2 regions of the Alkalihalobacterium alkalinitrilicum genome follow, and region 1 is predicted to be linked to the other one. Evidence: a T-box and tRNA genes for the amino acid it is inferred to sense, from the RefSeq annotation. Region 1 holds a T-box; the other holds one or more tRNA genes.
What was found. The T-box of region 1 lies ahead of tyrS (tyrosine--tRNA ligase). A T-box ahead of a tRNA ligase gene usually reads a tRNA of that ligase, here a tRNA-Tyr.
Positions count from the first base shown of each region.

Region 1 (4,826 bases):
TTTTACATTATGAGAAGTTGTAGCACTACCTGTTACGCTTGCAACGAGTTCAAATTGATCACTTCCATTTGGTGCACGGTAGATTCGATAGCCGACAATATCATTTTCTTTATGTTTTGCCCAGCTTAATGTAGAGCCACTTAGATTAGTATTGTTTACAGGATCTGGTTGTTTTCCGTTTTCCTGAGCTTTTCGTTCAGGAACAACATTATTCCAAGATGACGGCAATGAGTCACCTAGAGTACCTAAAAACTCTTCTTTCACCATAACCCCAGTTTTCGTAAATTCTTTAGGGGTATTTTCTAACGCAAGAAATGGCTTATCATCGATAAGTACATATCTTACTGATTGTAGACTATCATCTACTTTTGAAGGTACAAACTTAGCATTAAAAAGGTCGGTTTTCACTAACCCAGCTTCTTTACATAAATCGGATGGGAGTAACCCAGAAATACCACAAACTGCTCTTGATACGATACCATCAGGCACTTGGAAATTATGACCTGGCGACATCACTTCAGGAGCTACACCATAGGCAGCGTTCGCAATGTTTGCCCATATTTGTTGGGTACGTTGGCTGTAACTTAAGCCGCCAGCTGATTTAATAGATTCTGGCTGATCATAACCAATCCAAACGCTCATCGTTACATTTGGATTCGTTGCTACAAACCAAGCATCACGAAATTCTTGCGTTGTACCTGTTTTACCTGCCCAATCAGCTCTGAACTTTAATCGTCCAGGTAAGGAACTAGCCGTTCCGCCACGAAGAACATCACGCATCATGTCGACCATTAAATAAGCTGTTTGCGGTGAGTATATTTCTACTTCTTCAAATTCATGCTCAAAAATTAGTTCACCATCTTTAGTTTCAATCCTATCAATCATATAAGATTGAATATAATTACCACCATTTGCAAAAGTTGCATAAGCATTTGTATTCTGTTCAACAGTAATATCAACGGCCCCGAGTGCAGCTGATTCGTATGGTTCTCCATCATTTAAACCGATGCCCATTTTTAAGAGCGTATCACGACTCATTTCATGTGGTGCCATCCAAAAACTTCGAACCGCAGTAGTATTTTGCGATGTTTTAAGTGCTTCCCTGACAGTAATTAAACCGCGATGGCGATGATTAAAGTTTCTTACTTCTTGGGTAGGATTGCTTTTATAATGTGTTGTAACATCAGGAATAATCTGTCCAGGTTGTATCGCTCCAATTTCCATTGCAGGTCCATAAGCAAGAAGTGGTTTCATTGTAGAACCATTAGGGCGATAGGCTTGAGTTGCATGGTTCGTTTGTTCGCGTTCAAAGTCTCGGCCACCGACAAAACCAAGGATTGCACCAGTTCGGTTCTCGATTAACATCGAACCGACTTCTTCTGGTTCCCCTTTTGAGCTAAGAGGTCCAAAATAACGCTCATCTTTGATCGCCTCATTCATCGCATCATAAATCTCTTTATGAACCGTTGTATGAATACGATATCCATTTTGTCGTAAATCGTGTCGCGCCTGCGCAAGATGAGAATTATACACTTGAAGTCGTTCATCACGTTCTAGTTCTTCAAGGTTTATGTCTTTTTCAGCTATATATTGTCTTGCTAAAATATCACTTGCCCTGTTCTCGACTTCACTTGCAAGGTAAGGATATTTTTCTCGCATCGTTTCAACAGGATCTGTTAAATTCGCACGAATATCAAAGTCAAGGGCTTCCATATATTCTTCCTCACTAATATAGCCACCCTCATACATTCGTCTAAGAACGGTTTTCATACGGTTAATTCCAGGATCTAAATTTTCTTTTACATGAACTTTCCCTTCACTCCGATAAAAAGGCGTATATCCAAATGGACTTTGTGGTAAACCAGCTATGAATGCAGATTGAGGGATGCTTAAATCTTTTGCATCAACACCGAATATCCCTTGTGCAGCTGCTTGAACACCTGCGATATTTCGTCCGTTTGCATTTCTGCCAAAAGGAACAATATTTAAATATGCTTCAAGTATTTCATCTTTTTCAAAGAAGTGTTCTAATCTCATAGCGAGTACAATTTCACGTGCTTTACGATCAAAAGAAACTTCACTCGTCAATATTTGGTTTTTCACTAACTGTTGAGTTAAAGTACTTCCACCCGTTTGAACGGATGAGTTCGTAAATTCTTGAAACGTCGCACGCATGATGGCTTTTGGAACGATACCTTCATGTTCATAAAAATATTCATCTTCTGTTGCGATAATTGCATGAACTAGATAAGGAGATATTTCTTCTAAAGAAACTTCCCTTCTTTCTAGCTCAGTAGGTAGTTCACCCAACATTACATCATTAGCAAAGAAGATCTCACTCACTTCTTCATAGTTATAAATATCTTTTTTCATGTCTTCATAACTTCTTAGTTGCTCATCTTTTACAAGTGAGGCAAAAAATCCAGCACCTGCACCACCTACAAAGAATAACGAAATAACTCCGAAGACGATAAATACTAAAAATAAATTCCAGACCACTTGGTATGTAATATCAACCTTGCTTAATATTTTTCTACGTCTTAAAAAGTGAACGAAGTGCTCACACTTTGTTGATAAAGTATTTAATAGATTTCTCATGTTAAGAACCTCCTAAACTTCAACAAATATTATACCATATTTGAAATTGTCATTAGTATGGTTTTATGTTAGAAAGTAAAGTCAAAGATTGACATTAGAAAATAATTATGTTAAAAAGATTAAAATAGTATTTATTATTGCATTGAAAAGTTTTAAGTAATAGTCTCTCCCTGTTATAGAGAGCCGACGGGTGGTGGAAGTCGGTACAAAGAGTAACTATGAATTACAAGCTTGGAGCAATCTGTTATGTTTTTACATAATAGACGGAGTGATTCCGTTATCATGGTAAGTGGAAGATTAATGTTCTTCAAGAAGGGTGGTACCGCGAGAATTCTCGTCCCTTTTTGAGGGACTTTTTTTGTCCCGTAACAACTAAATGAACACAGACGTTGCCACATCCTGTGGTAACGTCTGTGTGACCCACATCGAGTGGGCCTCAACGAACCATCAGTGGGGAAGAGGAAAACCCCTCACTGATGGAAGTTTCATTTTATTATAAACTATAATTAGGAGTGGAAAAGATGGATTTATTACAAGATTTACAATTTCGAGGTCTTGTCAATCAAGTGACAGATGAAGAAGGACTATCTAAGCAACTTACTGAAGAACAATTGACGTTATACTGTGGTTTTGACCCAACTGCAGATAGTTTACACATTGGTCATTTGCTTACAATTCTTACGTTACGTAGATTTCAATTAGCAGGCCACAAACCGTTAGCACTTGTAGGCGGGGCGACAGGGCTAATTGGCGACCCAAGTGGAAAAAAAGCAGAGAGAACCTTAAATGAACAGAATATCGTTGAACAATTTTCTGATCGTATAAAAGGACAGTTATCCCGTTTTCTTGATTTTGAAGGTGAATCTGGTGCCAAATTAGTTAATAACTATGACTGGATTGGCAAACTTGATGTGATTACATTTTTGAGAGATGTTGGGAAAAATTTCGGTATCAATTATATGTTAGCGAAAGATTCTGTTGAATCGCGTATTTCATCAGGGATCTCATTTACAGAATTCAGTTATATGATTTTACAGTCATACGATTTCCTTAAGCTATACGAAAACGAGAACTGTAAACTGCAAATTGGTGGAAGTGATCAATGGGGAAATATTACAGCAGGCTTAGAGTTGATTCGAAAAACGTTAGGTGACCAAGAGAAAGCTTTTGGTTTTACGATACCGCTTGTAACGAAAGCCGATGGGACCAAATTTGGTAAAACTGAAGGTGGAGCGATCTGGTTAGATGCAGAAAAAACAACACCATATGAGTTCTACCAATTTTTAATTAATACAGATGACCGTGATGTTATTAAATTTATCAAATTCTTTACGTTCTTATCTCACAGCGAAATTGAAGAATTAGAAAAAGCGGTCGAAACAGAAGCACATTTACGAATTGCACAACGGAGACTTGCAGAAGAACTGACTCGCTTAGTACACGGTGAAGAAGCATTACAGCAAGCGATTCGTATTTCAGATGCTCTGTTTAGTGGAGAAATTAAAAATTTAACTGCAAGTGAAATTAAACAAGGTTTTAAAGATGTACCATCGTACACTTGTGAAGACGAAAACATGGTTTTAGTCGACGTACTTGTTGCAGCGAACGTTTCTTCATCTAAACGTCAGGCGCGTGAAGATATTCAAAATGGTGCTATATATATTAATGGAGAAAGAAATACTGACGTCCAACGCCAGTTGCAAGTGGAAGATCGAATTGAAGACCAATTCACAATCATTCGCCGTGGTAAGAAAAAGTACTACTTAATTCAATATTAATGTAACTGAAAAAGGCTTAGAGAAACTGTCTCTAAGCCTTTATTATTATTCTTATTTTTATAATGGAGAAGGGCTTGTTAAACGAAAAAGAACGATTGGAATTTTCCAATCGTTCTTTTTCGTTTAACTTAACGAGAATAGAACTCTACGATAAGTGCTTCTGTGATTTCAGCAGGAAGCTCAGAACGCTCTGGTAAGCGAGTGAAAGTTCCTTCTAACTTCTCAGCGTCGAAAGAAATGTATCCAGGAACAAAGTTGTTCACTTCTACAGCTTCTTTAACTGCTGATAAGTTTTGAGATTTCTCACGAAGAGAGATCGATTGACCAGGTTTTACGCGGAATGAAGGAATGTCTACACGTGCTCCATCAACCATGATATGACCGTGGTTTACAAGTTGGCGTGCTCCACGACGAGTACGAGCAAGACCCATGCGGTAAACTAAGTTATCA
Region 1 is NZ_KV917368.1:4,560,570-4,565,395, forward strand. Features, by position in the region: gene BK574_RS22110 (transglycosylase domain-containing protein) at 1-2,598, opposite strand, end outside; T-box leader at 2,732-2,943, shown strand; gene tyrS (tyrosine--tRNA ligase) at 3,120-4,376, shown strand; gene rpsD (30S ribosomal protein S4) at 4,505-4,826, opposite strand, start outside.

Region 2 (4,826 bases), 2.0 Mb from region 1:
GTAGGGGTGAAATGCCAATCGAACTCGGAAATAGCTGGTTCTCCCCGAAATAGCTTTAGGGCTAGCCTCGAGGGAAGAGTATTGGAGGTAGAGCACTGATTGGGCTAGGGGTCCCCACAGGATTACCGAACTCAGTCAAACTCCGAATGCCAAATACTTATCCTCGGGAGTCAGACTGCGAGTGCTAAGATCCGTAGTCAAGAGGGAAACAGCCCAGACCGTCAGCTAAGGTCCCCAAGTATACGTTAAGTGGTAAAGGATGTGGAGTTGCCCAGACAACCAGGATGTTGGCTTAGAAGCAGCCACCATTTAAAGAGTGCGTAATAGCTCACTGGTCGAGTGACTCTGCGCCGAAAATGTACCGGGGCTAAACGTATCACCGAAGCTACGGCTTGTCCTTACGGACAGGGGTAGGGGAGCGTTCTAAGTGCAGCGAAGTCAGACCGGAAGGACTGGTGGAGCGCTTAGAAGTGAGAATGCCGGTATGAGTAGCGAAAAGAGGGGTGAGAATCCCCTCCGTCGAAAGCCTAAGGTTTCCTGAGGAAGGCTCGTCCGCTCAGGGTAAGTCGGGACCTAAGCCGAGGCCGAAAGGCGTAGGCGATGGACAACAGGTTGAAATTCCTGTACCACCTCCTCACCGTTTGAGCAATGGGGGGACGCAGTAAGGTAGGGTAAGCGCGCTGATGGATGCGCGTCTAAGCAGTTAGGCTGGTAAGTAGGCAAATCCGCTTACCATAAAGGCTGAGCTGTGATAGCGAGGGAAATTAAGTACCGAAGTTCCTGATCCTACACTGCCAAGAAAAGCCTCTAGCGAGGTGAGAGGTGCCCGTACCGCAAACCGACACAGGTAGGCGGGAAGAGAATTCTAAGACGCTCGGGAGAACTCTCGTTAAGGAACTCGGCAAAATGACCCCGTAACTTCGGGAGAAGGGGTGCTCTGTTAGGGTGTATGCCCGAGAGAGCCGCAGTGAATAGGTCCAAGCGACTGTTTAGCAAAAACACAGGTCTCTGCGAAGCCGCAAGGCGAAGTATAGGGGCTGACACCTGCCCGGTGCTGGAAGGTTAAGGGGAGTGGTTAGGCGCAAGCCGAAGCTGTGAACCGAAGCCCCAGTAAACGGCGGCCGTAACTATAACGGTCCTAAGGTAGCGAAATTCCTTGTCGGGTAAGTTCCGACCCGCACGAATGGTGTAACGACTTGGACACTGTCTCAACGAGAGACCCGGTGAAATTATATTACCTGTGAAGATGCAGGTTACCCGCGACAGGACGGAAAGACCCCATGGAGCTTTACTGTAGCTTGATATTGGATTTTGGTACAGCTTGTACAGGATAGGTAGGAGCCTTGGAAGCGTGAGCGCCAGCTTACGTGGAGGCGTCGGTGGGATACTACCCTGGCTGTATTGAAGTTCTAACCTCGAACCGTGATCCGGTTCAGGGACAGTGTCAGGTGGGCAGTTTGACTGGGGCGGTCGCCTCCTAAACAGTAACGGAGGCGCCCAAAGGTTCCCTCAGAATGGTTGGAAATCATTCGTAGAGTGCAAAGGCATAAGGGAGCTTGACTGCGAGACCTACAAGTCGAGCAGGGACGAAAGTCGGGCTTAGTGATCCGGTGGTTCCGCATGGAAGGGCCATCGCTCAACGGATAAAAGCTACCCTGGGGATAACAGGCTTATCTCCCCCAAGAGTCCACATCGACGGGGAGGTTTGGCACCTCGATGTCGGCTCATCGCATCCTGGGGCTGAAGTAGGTCCCAAGGGTTGGGCTGTTCGCCCATTAAAGCGGTACGCGAGCTGGGTTCAGAACGTCGTGAGACAGTTCGGTCCCTATCCGTCGTGGGCGTAGGAAATTTGAGAGGAGCTGTCCTTAGTACGAGAGGACCGGGATGGACACACCGCTGGTGTACCAGTTGTTCCGCCAGGAGCATAGCTGGGTAGCTACGTGTGGACGGGATAAGCGCTGAAAGCATCTAAGCGTGAAGCCCCCCTCAAGATGAGATTTCCCATTACGTTAAGTAAGTAAGACCCCTTAGAGATGATGAGGTTGATAGGTCTCGGGTGGAAGCGTGGTGACACGTGGAGCTGAGAGATACTAATCGGTCGAGGGCTTATCCAAAACATAAAGTGTTGAAATTCTTCTAGTACATTATCCAGTTTTGAGAGAATGACTCTCAATCATAAGCGTCGAAGAAATTCGCAGCTTATCACAATTTTAAAAAGGATTTTCAGAAGCATTATCAAAGTCCTAATAGAAAATTGTTAGAAGCGAGTAGCTCGAGGCGGCAAGCTCACGAGTAGCGGAATGTACGTTTGAAGGGTACATGAGCAACGCAGGGAGCGCAGCCAACGAAGAAATGCGAAGCTTATCACAATTTTATAAGTCTAGTGGCGATAGCGAAGAGGTCACACCCGTTCCCATGCCGAACACGGAAGTTAAGTTCTTCAGCGCCGATGGTAGTTGGGGGCTTCCCCCTGTGAGAGTAGGACGTCGCTAGGCTATTAAATAAATATTATCTGGGGCCTTAGCTCAGCTGGGAGAGCGCCTGCCTTGCACGCAGGAGGTCAGCGGTTCGATCCCGCTAGGCTCCACCAGGAATTTTCATTCGGAGGAATACCCAAGTCCGGCTGAAGGGATCGGTCTTGAAAACCGACAGGCGGGTTAAACCGCGCGGGGGTTCGAATCCCTCTTCCTCCGCCATATTTATTTAATAATTAACACCATTCATATTACCGCCAGGTGGAGCAACGAGCAACACATCGATGAAAAAACATCGATTTGTCTCGACGCATAAAACTACGAAGTGATGCAAGTAGAGGAAGTGACAGTCAATTGCTTCGATGAGTAACATCATCCATAAGCATTCATATTATCGCGGGGTGGAGCAGTCTGGTAGCTCGTCGGGCTCATAACCCGAAGGTCATAGGTTCAAATCCTATCCCCGCAACCAAAAAAATGTGCTAAGTTAGATAAGGGGTGCTGTCCTGAAAGGCACAAAGGTAGTACTTTAAGATTATAGTAAAAGATTATGTAAGTTCTTTAAATGTGGTCCCGTGGTGTAGCGGTTAACATGCCTGCCTGTCACGCAGGAGATCGCGGGTTCGATTCCCGTCGGGACCGCCATAATAATGGAGGGGTAGCGAAGTGGCTAAACGCGGCGGACTGTAAATCCGCTCCCTGAGGGTTCGGCGGTTCGAATCCGTCCCCCTCCACCATTTAATTTCACATGGCGGTTGTGGCGAAGTGGTTAACGCACCGGATTGTGGTTCCGGCATTCGTGGGTTCGATTCCCATCAGCCGCCCCATTTGAAAATAAATTGTTTTCTTTTATCATAATTTCTGCTAAGTATGGATGTACTTCAGTGGGCTATAGCCAAGCGGTAAGGCAACGGACTTTGACTCCGTCATGCGTAGGTTCGAATCCTGCTAGCCCAGCCATTTTGCGGAAGTAGTTCAGTGGTAGAACATCACCTTACCAAGGTGAGGGGCGCGGGTTCCGCTCCATATTCTAGCATGAGTAGATTAGGGGAAAATAAGTCTAAATACAATTATCATATTTATCGGGAAGTGGCTCAGCTTGGTAGAGCACCTGGTTTGGGACCAGGGGGTCGCAGGTTCAAATCCTGTCTTCCCGACCATCATATATGCGGGTGTAGTTTAATGGTAAAACCTCAGCCTTCCAAGCTGATGTCGTGAGTTCGATTCTCATCACCCGCTCCATTTTTAATGGGCCTATAGCTCAGCTGGTTAGAGCGCACGCCTGATAAGCGTGAGGTCGGTGGTTCGAGTCCACTTAGGCCCACCATAAATAATTTTGGAGAAGTACTCAAGTGGCTGAAGAGGTGCCCCTGCTAAGGGTATAGGTCGGGTAACCGGCGCGAGGGTTCAAATCCCTCCTTCTCCGCCATAGCCATTATGGCCCGTTGGTCAAGCGGTTAAGACACCGCCCTTTCACGGCGGTAACACGGGTTCGAATCCCGTACGGGTCACCAACTTCATTATTTGAATTTTTTCAGTTTGTGTAAGTAGTTTAAAAATACTTTAATTGGAAAATTATTACCTCTTTGGTAGAACAACGAACATTTACTTTTCTGAAAACTTATAAATTCGGTGTATAGTTAAAAACGTAAGAAACATTATAATGAATAAGCTACTTTAATTTTGGAGCCATTAGCTCAGTTGGTAGAGCATCTGACTTTTAATCAGAGGGTCGAAGGTTCGAGTCCTTCATGGCTCATCACTAAATACAAGCGGGTGTGGCGGAATTGGCAGACGCGCTAGACTTAGGATCTAGTGTCTTATGACGTGGGGGTTCGACTCCCTTCACCCGCACCATATACATAAATCGTTGACCTCAGGTATTCTGAGGTTTTTTTGATTTTAAGAGAGTAGTGTATAAGTATATACATCGTATGCCACTATCTTTGGTGAATAATCGTTTTTAGTAATTCTGTAAATTTTACGTAAATTTTTTAAAGTTTAAAAGGCATTTAGTCTATTTTATCGTATTATCAATGTAGATGAATTAAAGGAGTGATGCCATTTATTATTAACCTATGAGTATGTCCCCCTCTTTTCGATGTTACATTTCTATTCTTCTTTCTATTCATTTTTCATTTGTTCTTTTTTTGACTACCCCTTACATTTTAACAGCATCCCCTTATTTCCCTATATCTTTCTTTTCTGCTTCTCTTAGCTCAGGACTGGTATTTATGACATCCATTATTAATAATACTATTTCTTTCGTTAGAGGTGTTACCATGAAATATTGGAAAAACTTACAATATGGTTTTACATTAATCGAGATGAACAGGGGTAATAACATATGAT
Region 2 is NZ_KV917368.1:2,560,749-2,565,574, reverse strand. Features, by position in the region: rRNA gene BK574_RS12260 (23S ribosomal RNA) at 1-2,114, shown strand, start outside; rRNA gene rrf (5S ribosomal RNA) at 2,380-2,495, shown strand; tRNA gene BK574_RS12250 (tRNA-Ala) at 2,515-2,590, shown strand; tRNA gene BK574_RS12245 (tRNA-Ser) at 2,604-2,696, shown strand; tRNA gene BK574_RS12240 (tRNA-Met) at 2,870-2,946, shown strand; tRNA gene BK574_RS12235 (tRNA-Asp) at 3,044-3,119, shown strand; tRNA gene BK574_RS12230 (tRNA-Tyr) at 3,127-3,211, shown strand; tRNA gene BK574_RS12225 (tRNA-His) at 3,226-3,301, shown strand; tRNA gene BK574_RS12220 (tRNA-Gln) at 3,360-3,434, shown strand; tRNA gene BK574_RS12215 (tRNA-Pro) at 3,558-3,634, shown strand; tRNA gene BK574_RS12210 (tRNA-Gly) at 3,643-3,716, shown strand; tRNA gene BK574_RS12205 (tRNA-Ile) at 3,725-3,801, shown strand; tRNA gene BK574_RS12200 (tRNA-Ser) at 3,813-3,903, shown strand; tRNA gene BK574_RS12195 (tRNA-Glu) at 3,914-3,988, shown strand; tRNA gene BK574_RS12190 (tRNA-Lys) at 4,161-4,233, shown strand; tRNA gene BK574_RS12185 (tRNA-Leu) at 4,247-4,331, shown strand.
Region 2: it encodes a tRNA-Tyr, which carries the amino acid that the T-box ahead of tyrS (tyrosine--tRNA ligase) is inferred to sense. The anticodon was not compared.